Regions from separate parts of the Glutamicibacter sp. GQ173 genome, predicted to be linked through region 2. Evidence: riboswitches for the same ligand, from Rfam matches in the RefSeq annotation. Region 2 holds a riboswitch; each other region holds the start of a gene.

Region 1 (3,467 bases), on a different contig from region 2:
TTGCAGATGACGCTGGTCGAGGATGCGCCCAGACCGTCAAAGAGCTTGCTGGTGGCACCGATGACGAGTGGCTGGACGATGGTTTGCGCCCTGTTGGCTGCCAGTTCGCAGACCGCATAGCGTTCCTCGTCGTTGAGCCCCGGATCTACCAGTGCTGCTTCGACTTCAAGGACGGCGCCGATCACGACCGAATCCGCGGCGAAGGATTCCGCGGACACCTCGCCGACCAGTTGCAACACCTGTGGTTCGCGGTGCACCGGAACGCCGGTGCCGGTGGTGAAAATGCGAGTGCGGTTCTGCACCGAGATGCGCAGGTCGTTCAGGGCCGCCCGGGCGATACCTGCCTGCACGGCCATGAGCACCAGCTGGAAGATCGCCGCTTCGGAGTCGTTGCTCTGCTGCGGCATGAACGAGTCCACCGGGACCTGGTGGAACTCCGTGGTTCCCGTGCCGGTGAGCCCCTGGCCAAAGCCATCCCAGTCATCTAGGATCTTGACGCCGCTGTGCTGGGTGGAGACTACCGCAATCTGGCGCCCGGGCAGTTCCGGGTGGGCCACGGCCACGGTGGTCCAGTCGGCAAAAATAGTGCCGGTGCAGTAGTACTTTTCACCGTCCACCAGCCAGCGGCCATCAACCTGGCTCACCTTGGTGTTCAGCGTGCCCAGGGCATTGCCACCGCGTTCGGTGTAGGCGTTGCCGACAATTTGCCCGGCGGCGATGCGGGCGGTCCACTTGCTGCGCAGCTTTTGGTCGTCGAGGACCAGCACGTTTTCCACGAAAGCGATATGCGCGCGCCACAGCTGGCCGACATGCGAGTCGGCTTCGGAAAGCTCGATGAGCAAGCGGAACACATCGACCAGGCGCGCGCCGTATCCGCCCTCGGCAACTGGGATGCGCAGTGCGCCGAAACGTTCGCGGTTGAGCAGGCCTACCTGCTCGAAGGGCAGAACGCGGTTGCGGTCGCGGTCCTTGGCGGTGCTGGCGATTTGCGCGAAGACCGGACGAAAGATTTCAGCCAGCCGGTCGTATTGCTCATCCGCGCCGGGGCCGGGGGTGACCTTGAGCAGTTGCCGCGTGGGCAGCTGCTCTTCGAAGTCGTCTAGTCCCATGGCGCTAGCCTGCGAAGGATCGCTGAGCTGGTTGAAGTCCAAACCGGAGGTGTTTGGCAACTCGCCAAATGACATTAAAAGTCCTCAATTCTTTCCATCGGTCCTGGCGGTAGCACCGTCTCCCTTTTCGGGTGGTTGCTGCGGCGTCGTCGAGCCAGATCTCTCAGCCGCTCTGGATGGGTCGTCATTCATTTGTAGCCGTAATAAACCGATGCATCCAAGCCACGAAGTCACATTTCGACCTTGGGCGGCTCCGGGATGACCGGCAGGTTGAACAGCCAATGGCGCATCATGCCGAAGATGAATTGCCCATCTTCGACCATTATCGATCAAACCGGCATTCAATGAAATAAATAACGAAATATCCCGCGCATGTGGCGCAGTTATCGAAGATTTTTCATGTTACGCAAGATTTGCATTCAATTCCTTCGAAACCCTGTAATAGACGTGTAACCATCCCGAGCGGCCGAGAGATCTGGCTCAGTGACGCCGCAGCAACCACCTATGGAGGACACATTCCATAGGCCGGTGCTACCGCCAGGACCGATGGAGATGATCATGGCACTGTGCTTTGCGCAGCCTCAAGTCCAAGCCCCGGGACTCGCATCCATGGCACTGGACGCAGGACTCGTCAATTTCTCGCGCAAGTTCGCCACCATGGCACAGAGCCGCTCCGCGCTTTCAGGCTCGCAGCCACAACGGGCAATGGACAAAGACCAGCAATTCGCCTCGGCCAAGAACCTCCAGGGCACAAGCGACGGCTGGCCTTCTTCCGGAACTTTGCCGATGCCCTGCTCGCTATCGCCGAACGCCGCGCCATAAAAGCCCCGGGCGCAATGGCGCCAATTATCAAGTACCAAACCAGCCCCCGCATAGACACACCAAGGAATACTCTGTAATGACCATCGAATCGGCACCAACCTCTGCATTTGCCTCGGAGGAAGCACGCCAAGCATTCTGGGACGATGCGGCACGCCTCCTTGATTGGGACACCAGCTGGCATACCACCAGCCAGATCCTCCCAGCTGACCCGGAAGCCAAGCGCGGACCGCAGATCTCCTGGTATCTGGGTGGCAAGCTCAATGCCGCGGTGAACTGCGCCGACCGGCATGTGGCCGCCGGCCGCGGAGACAAGGTCGCACTGTATTTCGAGGGCGAACCCGGCGACCGGGTGGCCGTCACCTACAAGAACCTGCAAGAACGCATCAGCCAGGCCGCCCACGCTTTGGAATCCTTGGGCGTGGTCAAGGGCGACCGCGTGGTCATCTACCTTCCGGTCCTCATCGAAACCGTCGTCATCACGCTGGCCTGCGCCCGCATCGGCGCCGTCCATTCGCTGGTCTTCGGCGGATTCTCTGCCGAAGCGTTGAAGTTCCGCGTGGAAGACACGAAGGCCAAGGTGCTGGTGACCACCGATGGCCAATTCCGCCGCGGCGCCTCGGTGCCGGTCAAGGACAATGCCGACGAAGCGGTCTCCGGCGAGAATGAGATCGAAAAAGTGCTGGTCATTCGACGCACCGGCGATCAGATCCCGTGGACCGAAGGCCGCGACGTCTGGTGGCACGATGTTGTCGACACCCAGCCCACCGAACATGAAGCGCAGTTCTTCGACTCTGAAACTCCGCTGTTCATCATGTACACCTCCGGAACCACCGGACAGCCCAAGGGCCTGGTGCACACCACCGGTGGCTACCTGACCCAGGCTGCCGCCAGCTACAACATGCTCTTCGCCAACCCGGATGCCTCCCAGCGCGAGAATGAAGTGCACTGGTGCACCGCGGACCTGGCATGGATCACGGCCCACACCTATGAGATCTATGGACCGCTATCCAACGGCGTCACCCAGGTGATTTATGAAGGCGTGCCCAACGCGCCGCATCCCGGACGCCACTTCGAAGTCATCGAACGCTACAAGGTCACCAGCTACTACACGGCCCCGACCTTGGTCCGCTCGTTGATGGGCTGGTTCCCCGAGGGCATTCCCAAATCCTACGACCTGTCCTCCATCAACGTCGGCGGCACCGTTGGCGAAGCGGTTAACCCGGAGGCCTGGCGTTGGCTGCGCGAACAGCTTGGCCGCGATACCCCGGCAGGCATTCCAATGGTGGATACCTGGTGGCAGTCCGAGTCCGGGGCGACTGTCCTCTCCCCTCTGCCGACCGACGACTACTTCAAGCCAGGCTGCGCCGCCCGTGCCCTGCCGGGCGTTTCCGTGGACATTGTTGATGCCCAGGGACAGCGAGTTGAGCCCAATACCCAGGGCAATATTGTCATCACCCGCACCGGCCCGTCCATGGCGCGCACGGTATGGGGCAACCCGGAACGCTACTACACCAGCTACTGGGAGAAGTACGTCCA
Region 2 (3,467 bases):
CTCCCTCCACCCCCGTGGATTCAGCTGGCGCGTGCATCGTGTTGATCTGCGTGAACGGGACTCCGTCCTTCGCTCCCTAGACCTGTCTGAAGCGATCTTCATCGATTGCCAATACTCGCAGCATGGGCGGGAACTGGTTCAGGCGACCGGTGGCCTGTGCATGAGCTCTGCTGAAGAACTGCCCTTCACCACGGGGGAACGCAGCTTGTATACCCCGGACGAACTCTATAAAGGGATCCGCACGCAGGGCTACGAACAGGTCCCGGATGCGAAGATCTACACCTATTCGCAACAGCACACCGCACCGGCTGCGCTGAATCCCGAAGATGCCATGGCCAGGACCCTGCATGATCACCACGTTGGGCAGGCTTTGATTTCGGAAGTCTATGAGGGCGTGTTCAAGGATTCCCCGCTCATCGGGGTTATGGGCGGCCATGCGATGCGCCGCGGTTCACGCGAGTACGCGCAAACAGTGGAACTGGGCCAATTGATTACCCGGGCCGGCTATGGCGTTGCCACTGGCGGGGGACCGGGCGCCATGGAAGCTGCCAATGCCGGAGCATGGCTGGCAGGCTACGAGCAAAAAGATCTCGACCTAGCCCTGGAGATGCTCGCCGAACAGCCCGACGCCATTCACCAGCGCACCGGATGGGCCAGGACCGCGCTCGCCGTCAAGGATCGTTTCCCCAGCTCGCAGCAGTCACTGGGGGTGCCTACATGGTTTTACGGCCACGAACCGCCAAATCTTTTTGCCACGAAGATCGCAAAGTTCTTCGCCAACTCCATCCGCGAGGCAATTCTCCTGGAACAGTCCAATGGCGGGCTGATTGTCCTGCCCGGATCCGCCGGCACGGTTCAGGAGATCTTCCAGGATGCCTGCGAAAACTACTACGCCACCGGTGCCCGGGTGGTTCCCATGGTCCTGTTCGGCCGCGAGTACTGGACCAAGACCCTGCCGGTGTGGCCGCTGCTCCAAGCGCTAGCCGCCGATCGGGTGATGCGAGAAAAGATTGCCCTGGTGGACACCGCGGCCGAAGCGATGGAGTTCATCAACTCCATGAGCACGCTGCGCCGGCGCACTCGCTGGTAGCGCCCCTGACCAAATAACCCCGCTGCATCAGATGATGCCACGGGGTCATGGGCGATTGAAGCGGAGCCAACAGCCGGTCAAGCCACCTGCACGTCGAAAAGCAGGCCCAGGCAGTAGGTGACCGCTGCGGCGCCCCATCCGATGGCCAGCTGGCGCAGGCCGCGCTTGAGCGGCGAAGCTCCGGAGAGCAGGCCGACGATGGCTCCGGTGATCATCAAGGCGATACCCACCAGGATCACGGAGATGACCACGGCCGCCAAGCCGCCAAGCCCGAAGATATAGGGCAGGATCGGGATGACGGCGCCGGAAGCGAAGAGGCAGAAGGAAGTGGCTGCCGCGCCGGAGGCCGAGCCGAGCTCTTCGTGTTCGCTTTCCAATTCCTCTGCGCGTTCTTCGGGGTTCAGCGAAAAGGCAGGGTTGCAATCACAGGTGAAAAGCCCCATGCGTTCGGCGGCACGGTGTTCGGCATCTTCATCGCTCATGCCGCGGGCCTTGTAGATCAGCACTAGCTCGTTGGACGCCAAATCGAGGTTGGGTGCTGCCGTCAGCGTCACCTGGGTGGGCCGCGACGCGGTGAGAAGCTCGCGCTGGGAACGCACGGAGACGAATTCGCCGGCTGCCATGGATAGCGCTCCGGCCAAGAGCCCGGCGATGCCGGAAAAGAGCACGAAGGTGGAGGATACGCCGGTGGCGCCGATGCCCATGATCAGGGCGAGGTTGGAGACCAAGCCGTCATTCGCGCCAAAAACTGCTGCGCGGAAATTGCCCGAGAGCTGAGCCCGGCCGGCGGTGGCCAGCGCGCGGACTACTTCTTCATGCACCTGTTCGTCGGCGGCCATTTGCGCGGTCGCGTCCTTGTCGTCGCGGTACGGCGAATTGCTCTCGGAGCGCTGTGCCATGGCCAGCACGAAGACCGAGCCGAAATTGCGGGCCAAGAAGCGCAAGATCGTGCGGCGCAATGATGGGCGGACAGGCTTGGCGTGTTCTCCCAGCTTGGCCCGCCAGTGCGCCTCATGCCGGGCTTCGGCTTCGGCGAGTCCCAGCAGGATCTGCTTTTCCTGCCCTGATTTCTTCTGGGCCAAGGTGCGGTAGATGGCGCCTTCGGCGACTTCATCGGCCAGGTACTTTCGCCAGCGCTGGACTTGGGCACGGGTAGGTTCGGTTGCTGACTGGTTCGACATCACGAAAACAGCTCTCTTGGCAGGTCGAATTTCTTGGCGAAACTCGGTGAACGGGTCAGCTACCGATTTTAGTAAGGGGATGGAGCGTTGGGAATTTGGCAAGGCTAAAAGCGACGTTGCGCCCCTGCAGTTCCCCTGCGGCGGCAACGCCCAGGAGCAGCTCGGAAGTTTCCGGATCGAAGACCGGGCGGCGTGCGCAGCGGGCCAGGAGCTGTTCGAGCAGAATTGGATCGCCGACGTAGCAGATATGCCAGAGTCCATGGACCTTGAATTGCACTTGGCCGGTTCGGCGGTCGACGATGGGCAGGACGGAATAGGCCATGTGATGCGCTCTCGCTGTGTTCTTGCCCGAGCACATTGTGTGAACGGACCGCTTCTTCATCCGAACCACCCGTGAATCTGGGGTTGGTGCACGGCCAGTCGGAGCTTGGCGCCGTGTCTCGTGAAGCAACACTTGCGATACTACCGCCTGCGCTGTCCGCGCTGAAGACCCGTTCCGTAATATGACCTGGCCCCCCTGGCTACTGGCGGTCATCACCCATGGCGAGGCGGTTGATCGATTCGAACTGCTGGGCCCATTGCGCCGCGGAATAGTCCGGGAGGTTGGGCGCTTCGGGGCGCAAGCCGGTGAAGCCATCAAGCTGTTCGCGCACGATGTCGAGGTGGCCGGCGTGCCGGGAGGTTTCCGCGATCATGTGCACCATGAGATGTTCCAGCGTGGTGTGCCGGCGGCGGATCCACCAGGGCACTTCAACGGGAGCGCTGAGCGGCAAAGCCCTGATGCCAGCATCCGAGAAGGCGGTTGATTCCCGGTATAGCTCGATAATTTCGCTGGCGCTGAAGCGGGCCGGCGGCAGGAAATCGGCCTGCGGATCATCGGCTTCCAGAAGCTCTTGGATATAGGGGTCATCCACTGTGCGTCCGAGGCATTGGGCAAAATACCCGTACTCGGTGATGGCCAGATGGTGGACGACGCCGAGGATGTGCGTTCCGGTGGGCGTCAGCGGCTTGCGTGCCAGCAGGCCGCTCAGCCCCTGGGCCTTGTAGATGACTGCTTCGCGCGCGTCGGAGAGATATTCGTGGAGCAGTTCCTTGCTGTGATCCATGATCAGAGTCTAGCCAGCGTGCAGGGATCCGGAGCGCGGAACGTGCGGGACACGGCATATTTGCAGGACTCGCGCTATGCTCTGTTTACT
Region 3 (3,467 bases), on a different contig from region 2:
AAAAAATCCACAGCGTCTGCTTTGACGTCACCGATGACGCCTCCGTACGCGAGAACATCGCAGCCATCGAAAAGAATATTGGCGCCATCCGAATCCTGGTGAACAACGCCGGCATCCAGCACCGAGTTCCCATGCTGGAGCTAGAAGTTGCCGACTGGCAGCGCGTGATCGATACCAACCTGACCAGCGCCTTCCTGGTGGGGCGCGAAGTTGCCCGCGGCATGGTGCAACGCGGCGAAGGCAAGATCATCAACATCTGCTCGGTGCAAACAGACCTGGCCCGCCCGACCATCTCCGCCTACACCGCAGCCAAGGGTGGCCTGCGCAACCTCACCCGCGCCATGACCGCCGAGTGGGCTGGCGCAGGTCTGCAGATCAACGGCATCGCCCCGGGCTACATCCACACCGAGATGACCCAGAACCTGGTGGACGACGAGAAGTTCAACTCGTGGATCCTCGGACGCACGCCGGCCGCCCGCTGGGGCACCGTCGAGGACCTGGCCGGCCCGGCCGTCTGGCTGGCATCCGACGGGTCCAACTATGTGAACGGGCAAACCATTTTCATCGACGGAGGCATGAGCGTTGTCGTCTAGCAGCCTTTCCACCAAGGCCCTGGCCGTGGTCGCCCACGCCGCCGGGGACCTGCGCATCGAGCAGATCGATGTGCCAGCTCCGAAGACCGACCAAGCGCGCATCGCCATCGCCTACGGCGGCATCTGCGGATCGGACCTGCACTACTGGAGCCATGGCGCCGCCGGGGAATCCATCCTCAAGGCGCCCATGGTGCTCGGACACGAGATTGTGGGAACCGTCATCGAAGCCGCCGCCGATGGCAGCGGACCAGCGGCCGGAACCAAGATCGCCGTGCACCCGGCAACCCCCGGGGACACCGGGGAACCATACCCGGCAACCCCCGTGGACACCGGGGAACCATACCCGGCAGATCGCCCGAACCTTTCCCCGGGCTGCACCTACCTCGGCTCGGCCGCCCGCTACCCGCATACCGAAGGCGCTTTTGCCCGTGAAGTGAACCTGCCAACGCGCATGCTGCGCGAACTGCCTGGGGGACTCTCGCTGCGCGACGCCGCACTGGCCGAACCGGCAGCGGTGGCGTGGCATGCAGTCTCGCGTGCCGGAGATGTCTCAGGCAAAAAGGCCCTGGTCATTGGCGCCGGCCCCATCGGCGCGCTCGCGGTGGCAGTGCTCAAGCGTGCCGGTGCCAGCGAGATCATCGCAGTGGATATGCACGAGAAGCCACTGGCCATCGCCCGGGAACTGGGCGCCACCTCCACCCTGCGCGCCGATGACCAGGAGGCCATCGCCAAAGTCAACGCGGATGTGGTGATCGAGGCCAGCGGCAACTACCGCGGCTTAGCATCAGCGGTCCGCGGTGCGGTGCGCGGCGGGCGCGTCGTCATGGTCGGATTGCTGCCCTCCGGCGAACAGCCTGCGCTGATTTCACTGGCTATCACTCGGGAACTGGAACTAGTCGGATCCTTCCGCTTCAACGGCGAAATCGATCAGGTGCTCGAAGCCCTGGCCGACGGCTCCCTGCAGATCGGGGCAGCCGTCACCCATGAGTTCCCGGTAGCCGATGGACTTGAAGCCTTTGAAACCGCCAAGGACTCCTCGACCTCGGGCAAGGTGCTGCTCAACTTCCTGGAACAGTAGTTTTCCCTAGGCGCAAAGTGCACTGTGGCGGCCATTAATATCAATGGCCGCCACAGTGCATTGCTGTATCCAGCTTGGGCTAGCTGGCTTCGATCAGCTGCACCGAGGTGGTGACCGGCACCGGGTTGGCGAAGAGGTCAAGCACCGGGCAGTGTGTATCTACTGCCTGGCGCAATTCCTCGTAGCGTTCGGCGGATTCCGGGCCAGCAATCTGCACCTTCAGATCCACCGAAGAGAATCCGGGTCGGATGGAAGGATCGATGCCGAAGAGCCCGCGGACGTCGAGCTGCCCGTCGGCGGTGATCTGGACATCGTCAACCTGGATTCCCAGGTTCTCAGCGTAGAGCCGATAGACCACTACCTGGCAGGAGACCAAGGCCGCCAACGCGTATTCCACTGGGCTGGCCGCGATGTCGCTGCCACCGAGCGCTGCCGGTTCGTCCACGGTGAAGGTGTGCTTGCCGGCGCGGATATTGCTGGCAACCGAATCAAAGCCTTCGCCCTGGACCGTAAAGGTCAACGCGGCGCTATGCGGTGCGGCGGAAATCCGTTCGCCCCAACCTGCACCTGCTTCTTGAAGGCGCTGTGAACGGTCCTCGGCTACTGAGAGTTTTGCTGTTGCGTGAGACATGGGGGAGTCATCCCCTTTCTGGCGCAGGGGGCGCCATCGTTTACGATCTTGGATTTCAAGATGCGTCGAATCGTCACCTGGGGCACCCCGCACAATGGCTCAAGGGTTGCCGTCCACTCAGCCAGGGCCTTGATGAGTGGAACTCGTGATTCAGTAGTTCCTTTTTATCCGCTAACAGCGGGCTCGGTAAAGTATCCACTTAACGTTTCGTCATGGCTGTCTTGTCCCTATGCATCGATAGGATGGAGGGTAGCAATCCGCTCTAACGCACTACTTTTGGATGGCGATGATGGAATTCCAGCTGAACTTTGGCTCTCTGGACTTATTGGTGTCTGACGATGAACTTCGTGCTGGACGGATGTATCACAAAGCGGGTCTCGTTCAAGACGTTGACCGATACCAAAGGGTTGGCAGTTCAGGCGTCACCGGCCTGGTCGCAGGTCTCGAAGTGGTGGCGAATTTCCACATTGCGGGGGATCGCATTGAATTTGAAGGATTTTGCTCAGGGCATCCTTCCGAAAATAGCTGCGCAGAGGTGGCGGCTTTACTCCTAGAGGTCCTCAGTGACGAGGATGATCCACTGATCGTTTCTGACGTCGAATCGGACCCATACGCGTGGCGTCGCAATGCAGTACCTCAGTGGGAGCGAAACCTTAACCGACTGTTGCCGGTGCCCCAGGACGAAATAGACATTATTGAAGAACCTTTGGGTCTGATCCTGAAGATTCTCAGAACGCCTCGGTATGGTGGCGACGACCTGCTGACTCTTCAAGCGCGCCCAGCTAAGCGGGGAAGCAAGAGTCCTTGGGTGCAGTCCGGTGTGAGCTGGAAATCAGTAGCCTTTGACGAACATTTCCCTAGGGAACAGCGCCGAGCCGTAATTGAACTGAACCGTATGCGAGAGCACGCAGAAAAGCAGAAGTATGGCCATTTCTGGGAAGCCAAGGACTGGATTTCCTTGATGGAAGTGCCCGGCAAGGACTTGATAGCCGCATTTGGAGAGCTTCGGGACGCTGGCGTAGCGATCATCAATGGTGCTACTTCGGGCAAAGCTGAAGTGAACTTCAGCGAGGTACAGGCTCAGGCCTACCTGGATATGCGTCGCGGCGAGAACGGGTTGACGGTAGAAGGCATCCTCAGAGGACCTGAAGAGGAGCACACTCAC
Region 4 (3,467 bases), on a different contig from region 2:
CAGCTCATTGCGCTGCTTCAGGCGGCGGCACTTGGCGCGGATTTCCATCATGGACATATTCGGCGAATCGTCGATGAACAGCGGCGCTTCATTCAACCGGCCCATGGTGGTGGCAATCTTGGTCCACTGCGCGTCCTCCACCGAACCCTTGCGCAGGTCTTGGAGCTGGATGGAGGCTTCTGCCGAAAGCAGGCGCATCGCAATTTCATTGCGGCCCATTTCCAGGGAGAAGAAGACTGTGGCCATGTTGTTCTTGATGGCGGCGGACCGGGCGAAGTCCAGCGCGAAAGTCGACTTACCCACTGCAGGACGGGCCGCGATGATGATCATCTGGCCGCCCTTCAGGCCCTGGGTCAGCTCGTCGAATTCGTAGAACCCGGTGGGCACGCCGGTGATGCCGTCACCGGCGTTCGCGGCGTTTTCGATTTCGTCTACGGTGCCTTCGATGATGTCCGAGAGGCGCACGTAGTCTTCGCTGCTGCGGTTTTCCGCAACCTTGTAGACCTCGGCTTGCGCTTCGTTGACGATGGCATCGACTTCTCCATCGGGCGAGTAGCCCATCTGGACGATGCGGGTTCCGGCGTCCACCAGGCGGCGCAAGACGGCGCGCTCGCGCACGATTTCTGCATAGTAGCCGGCGTTAGCGGCGGTGGGCACCTGCTGAATGAGGTTGTGAAGGTAGGCAGCGCCACCCACGCGGGAAATTTCGCCGCGCTTGGTCAGCAAGTCGGCCACGGTCACGGCATCGGCAGGTTCGCCTCGGCCGTACAAATCGATAATGGCTTCGTAGATGGATTCGTGAGCCGGACGGTAGAAGTCGGTTCCGCGCAGCGCCTCAACGACGTCGGCGATGGCGTCCTTGGATAGCATCATGCCACCGAGCACGGACATCTCGGCTTCGACGTCCTGTGGCGGCTTGCGCCCTGCGTCGGATTCTCGTCCTTCGTAAACCGGCTCAGCACTCATTGCAGACACTTCCATCCCCTATTGACCCCAGGGGGAAAAATCTTCCTTGCCAGATGGCAACGTTCCAACCTGCTAGTTGATGCCAACAGGTCAATGGATTACGTCTGTGGATATTTCTGCCCCAAAGCCAACAGTAGGGCCGATGTTTACCCACGTAAACCCCATTATCCACAGGTCTTGTGCATAACATACCCTCAGCTGTGGACTAGCCTGTTCACTGTCTGGGGAGAACCCTGTGGATTATTGTCAAGTACCCAACAGTAATAGTTATTGACTAGGTATTTTGTATTTTCACATCTGTGGACAGGGAAATTTTTTATTGAAGGTAGCGATATGTTCCCAGTAGTTATCAACACCCAAAAACGCCCGCAATACAGGGTTTATTGCAGTTTTTACACAGTTCTGCACATCTTGCCCACAGTCGTGTGGATAACCATGTGGATATCCACAGAATCACAAAAGGCTTAGTCACCGCCCTTTATCACGGCCAACTCGGCAGGCTATGGCCAATAGTCCACATTTTCGCGAAGCGGCCGCCATCCATACCGTGGATAACTATTTGCCTCGCGTTGAACGCGTCCCTAGACGCGACAAGGCCCGGTGCAGATCACCATCAGGAAATCCGCGCCGGGCCTTCGGGAAACTACTCCTCGGAAGCTTTAGACGAGCTCAGGAACTGGGATTGAATGAAATCGGGAATCGTGGAAGATCTGCGGCGAGTGCTGTGATGCGTGATGCCCATGCACCTCCAAAAGCACAACCCAGTGGTCACCAGCTTCGACTTCGTTGTAAATCGACGTTTCCAGCCAGAGGGTGGACTCTTCAATGAACAGAGCGCCCTGTTCAGAAACCACGGTATCCACGCCGAGGAATCGATCGCCCTTCTTTGAAGCGATCTGCGTGCAGATCCCTCCATTAAGATCGCTGAGAACCGAAACACCAATGTGGCTGGCCTCGCGCAGTTTCGGCCAGGTGTTGGAGGTCTTCTGGACTGCAAACATCACCAATGCCGGCTCCAGCGAAACCCCCACAGTAAATGAGGATGCAACGATGCCGGTTTTTACGCCGTCCACTTCTGCGCACAGAGCGGCCACGCCTGAGGGATGTTGGGCGAAAACCTTGCGTAGGGTTAGCGGGTCAAGTTCACGATTCAATGACATGGCTCGATTCCTTCGGTTCTTGCCCACCGCGTCAGACCCAGCGGGAACAGCCGTTCGGGATGTTCCGAATCCGGTTGCCACTGAGGTTTCACGCCGTGCGCGGTACTTGTTCTGACACCATTTGGCGCAAAACCGAATCCTCACCTGGAGCACCCCACTACCGTTGAGAGGGTTGCCGACCAGCAAGCCAGGGCTTTTAGCTGATGCTCTTGATTCTGCTTAAAACAATATGACTCATGACGAAGCACCGTCAAACAATTCACTTCTCAAATCGCAATATTCAATAAAATATTCGACTGTGGATCAGTTTTAGGGTCATGAAACAGTCTTTTATTCACCTATTTGGCCCGTTGCGGCCACTTCAGCGGGCCATGAAGGTGTGATCTTCGTCGTAACGCATTAACTTATGGCAGGGCTAAATATCTTCCGGCATCTGCGCTTCGTGGAAAAGCGGCGCCAGGGTTCGCCATGGCGTACACCGAATGTAAAGATCCGATGCCGAGGATCTTCCCGCAAGGATTGCCGCGTACTTCAGCAGGTAAAGTGCAAATAATTGAACCGCAAGCCCCACCGCTCGAACAGGCGCACAGCGCCCCAACACTTTTGGAGTCACCCGTGAGTTCCCCAGAACAGCGAATCCCCGACAAGACCAGCCGCTTCACTGACAGCATTGGCCTGGTCTTTGATGACATCACCGCCACTTCCGTGCGAGGCCATGCCGACCTCAATGAAGAGCACCACACCCCGTGGGGCGTCGTTCATGGAGGTGTCTATGCCTCCATGATTGAAAGCGCCGGCAGCGTGGGCGCCAGCTACGCGGTCTCAGAGCGCAATCAATTTGCCGTGGGCGTTCACAATGCCACCGACTTCCTGCGTCCCTCCACCGGTGCGCGCGTGCAGGTTGCGGCCAAGGCGCTGTTCCAAGGCAAGTCCCAGCAGTTGTGGGAAGTTGTCATCAGCGATCAGGCCAGCGGAAAGGAACTCTCGCGCGGACAATTGCGCACCCAAAACGTAGATATGCCCAACGCCTGAGCGTATCCTAGGTGGCACCTAGCGGATCAGCTTCGGAGGCTTGCCATGAGTGCCACCTATACCTTTGACGTGTTCAGCAGCCTTGATGGCTTCGGCAGTGCAGGCAGCGATTGGGGTGGCTACTGGGGAAAACAGGGGCCAGAGCTGTTGGCCCACCGCCTCGGGCTCTACACTCCCCCATGCCGCATGGTTTTCGGAGCAAACACCTTCCGCTTATTTAGTCTCTTCTGGGCAGAAATCGAGATGAATCCCGAGGTTGAAGACCCGTGGGGCGTGGCTTTGCACGACAAGCCCGCCACCGTCATCTCC

Evidence for each region. A riboswitch is a leader RNA that binds a small molecule or an ion and turns the genes downstream of it on or off. The one in region 2 is predicted to bind S-adenosylmethionine.
Region 1: it holds a riboswitch for S-adenosylmethionine, as region 2 does, so the genes downstream of both, AC6CHO_RS08190 (hypothetical protein) here and AC6CHO_RS12805 (hypothetical protein) in region 2, are expected to answer to the same signal.
Region 3: it holds a riboswitch for S-adenosylmethionine, as region 2 does, so the genes downstream of both, AC6CHO_RS15015 (OsmC family protein) here and AC6CHO_RS12805 (hypothetical protein) in region 2, are expected to answer to the same signal.
Region 4: it holds a riboswitch for S-adenosylmethionine, as region 2 does, so the genes downstream of both, AC6CHO_RS06560 (flavin reductase family protein) here and AC6CHO_RS12805 (hypothetical protein) in region 2, are expected to answer to the same signal.

The regions. Positions count from the first base shown of each region.
Region 1 covers NZ_JCAXDT010000004.1:101,244-104,710, reverse strand. The annotation lists gene AC6CHO_RS08195 (acyl-CoA dehydrogenase family protein) at 1-1,184, opposite strand, end outside; SAM riboswitch class I at 1,201-1,292, opposite strand; SAM riboswitch class I at 1,560-1,662, shown strand; gene AC6CHO_RS08190 (hypothetical protein) at 1,668-1,931, shown strand; partial or broken gene acs (acetate--CoA ligase) at 1,990-3,467, shown strand, end outside.
Region 2 covers NZ_JCAXDT010000007.1:210,165-213,631, reverse strand. The annotation lists gene AC6CHO_RS12815 (LOG family protein) at 1-1,090, shown strand, start outside; gene AC6CHO_RS12810 (VIT1/CCC1 transporter family protein) at 1,168-2,271, opposite strand; gene AC6CHO_RS12805 (hypothetical protein) at 2,327-2,593, opposite strand; SAM riboswitch class IV at 2,607-2,719, opposite strand; gene AC6CHO_RS12800 (DinB family protein) at 2,793-3,377, opposite strand.
Region 3 covers NZ_JCAXDT010000009.1:168,640-172,106, reverse strand. The annotation lists gene AC6CHO_RS15025 (SDR family oxidoreductase) at 1-593, shown strand, start outside; gene AC6CHO_RS15020 (L-idonate 5-dehydrogenase) at 583-1,671, shown strand; gene AC6CHO_RS15015 (OsmC family protein) at 1,751-2,302, opposite strand; SAM riboswitch class IV at 2,334-2,453, opposite strand; gene AC6CHO_RS15010 (DEAD/DEAH box helicase) at 3,198-3,467, shown strand, end outside.
Region 4 covers NZ_JCAXDT010000003.1:119,924-123,390, reverse strand. The annotation lists gene dnaB (replicative DNA helicase) at 1-966, opposite strand, end outside; gene AC6CHO_RS06560 (flavin reductase family protein) at 1,626-2,126, opposite strand; SAM riboswitch class IV at 2,224-2,341, opposite strand; gene AC6CHO_RS06555 (PaaI family thioesterase) at 2,742-3,158, shown strand; gene AC6CHO_RS06550 (dihydrofolate reductase family protein) at 3,204-3,467, shown strand, end outside.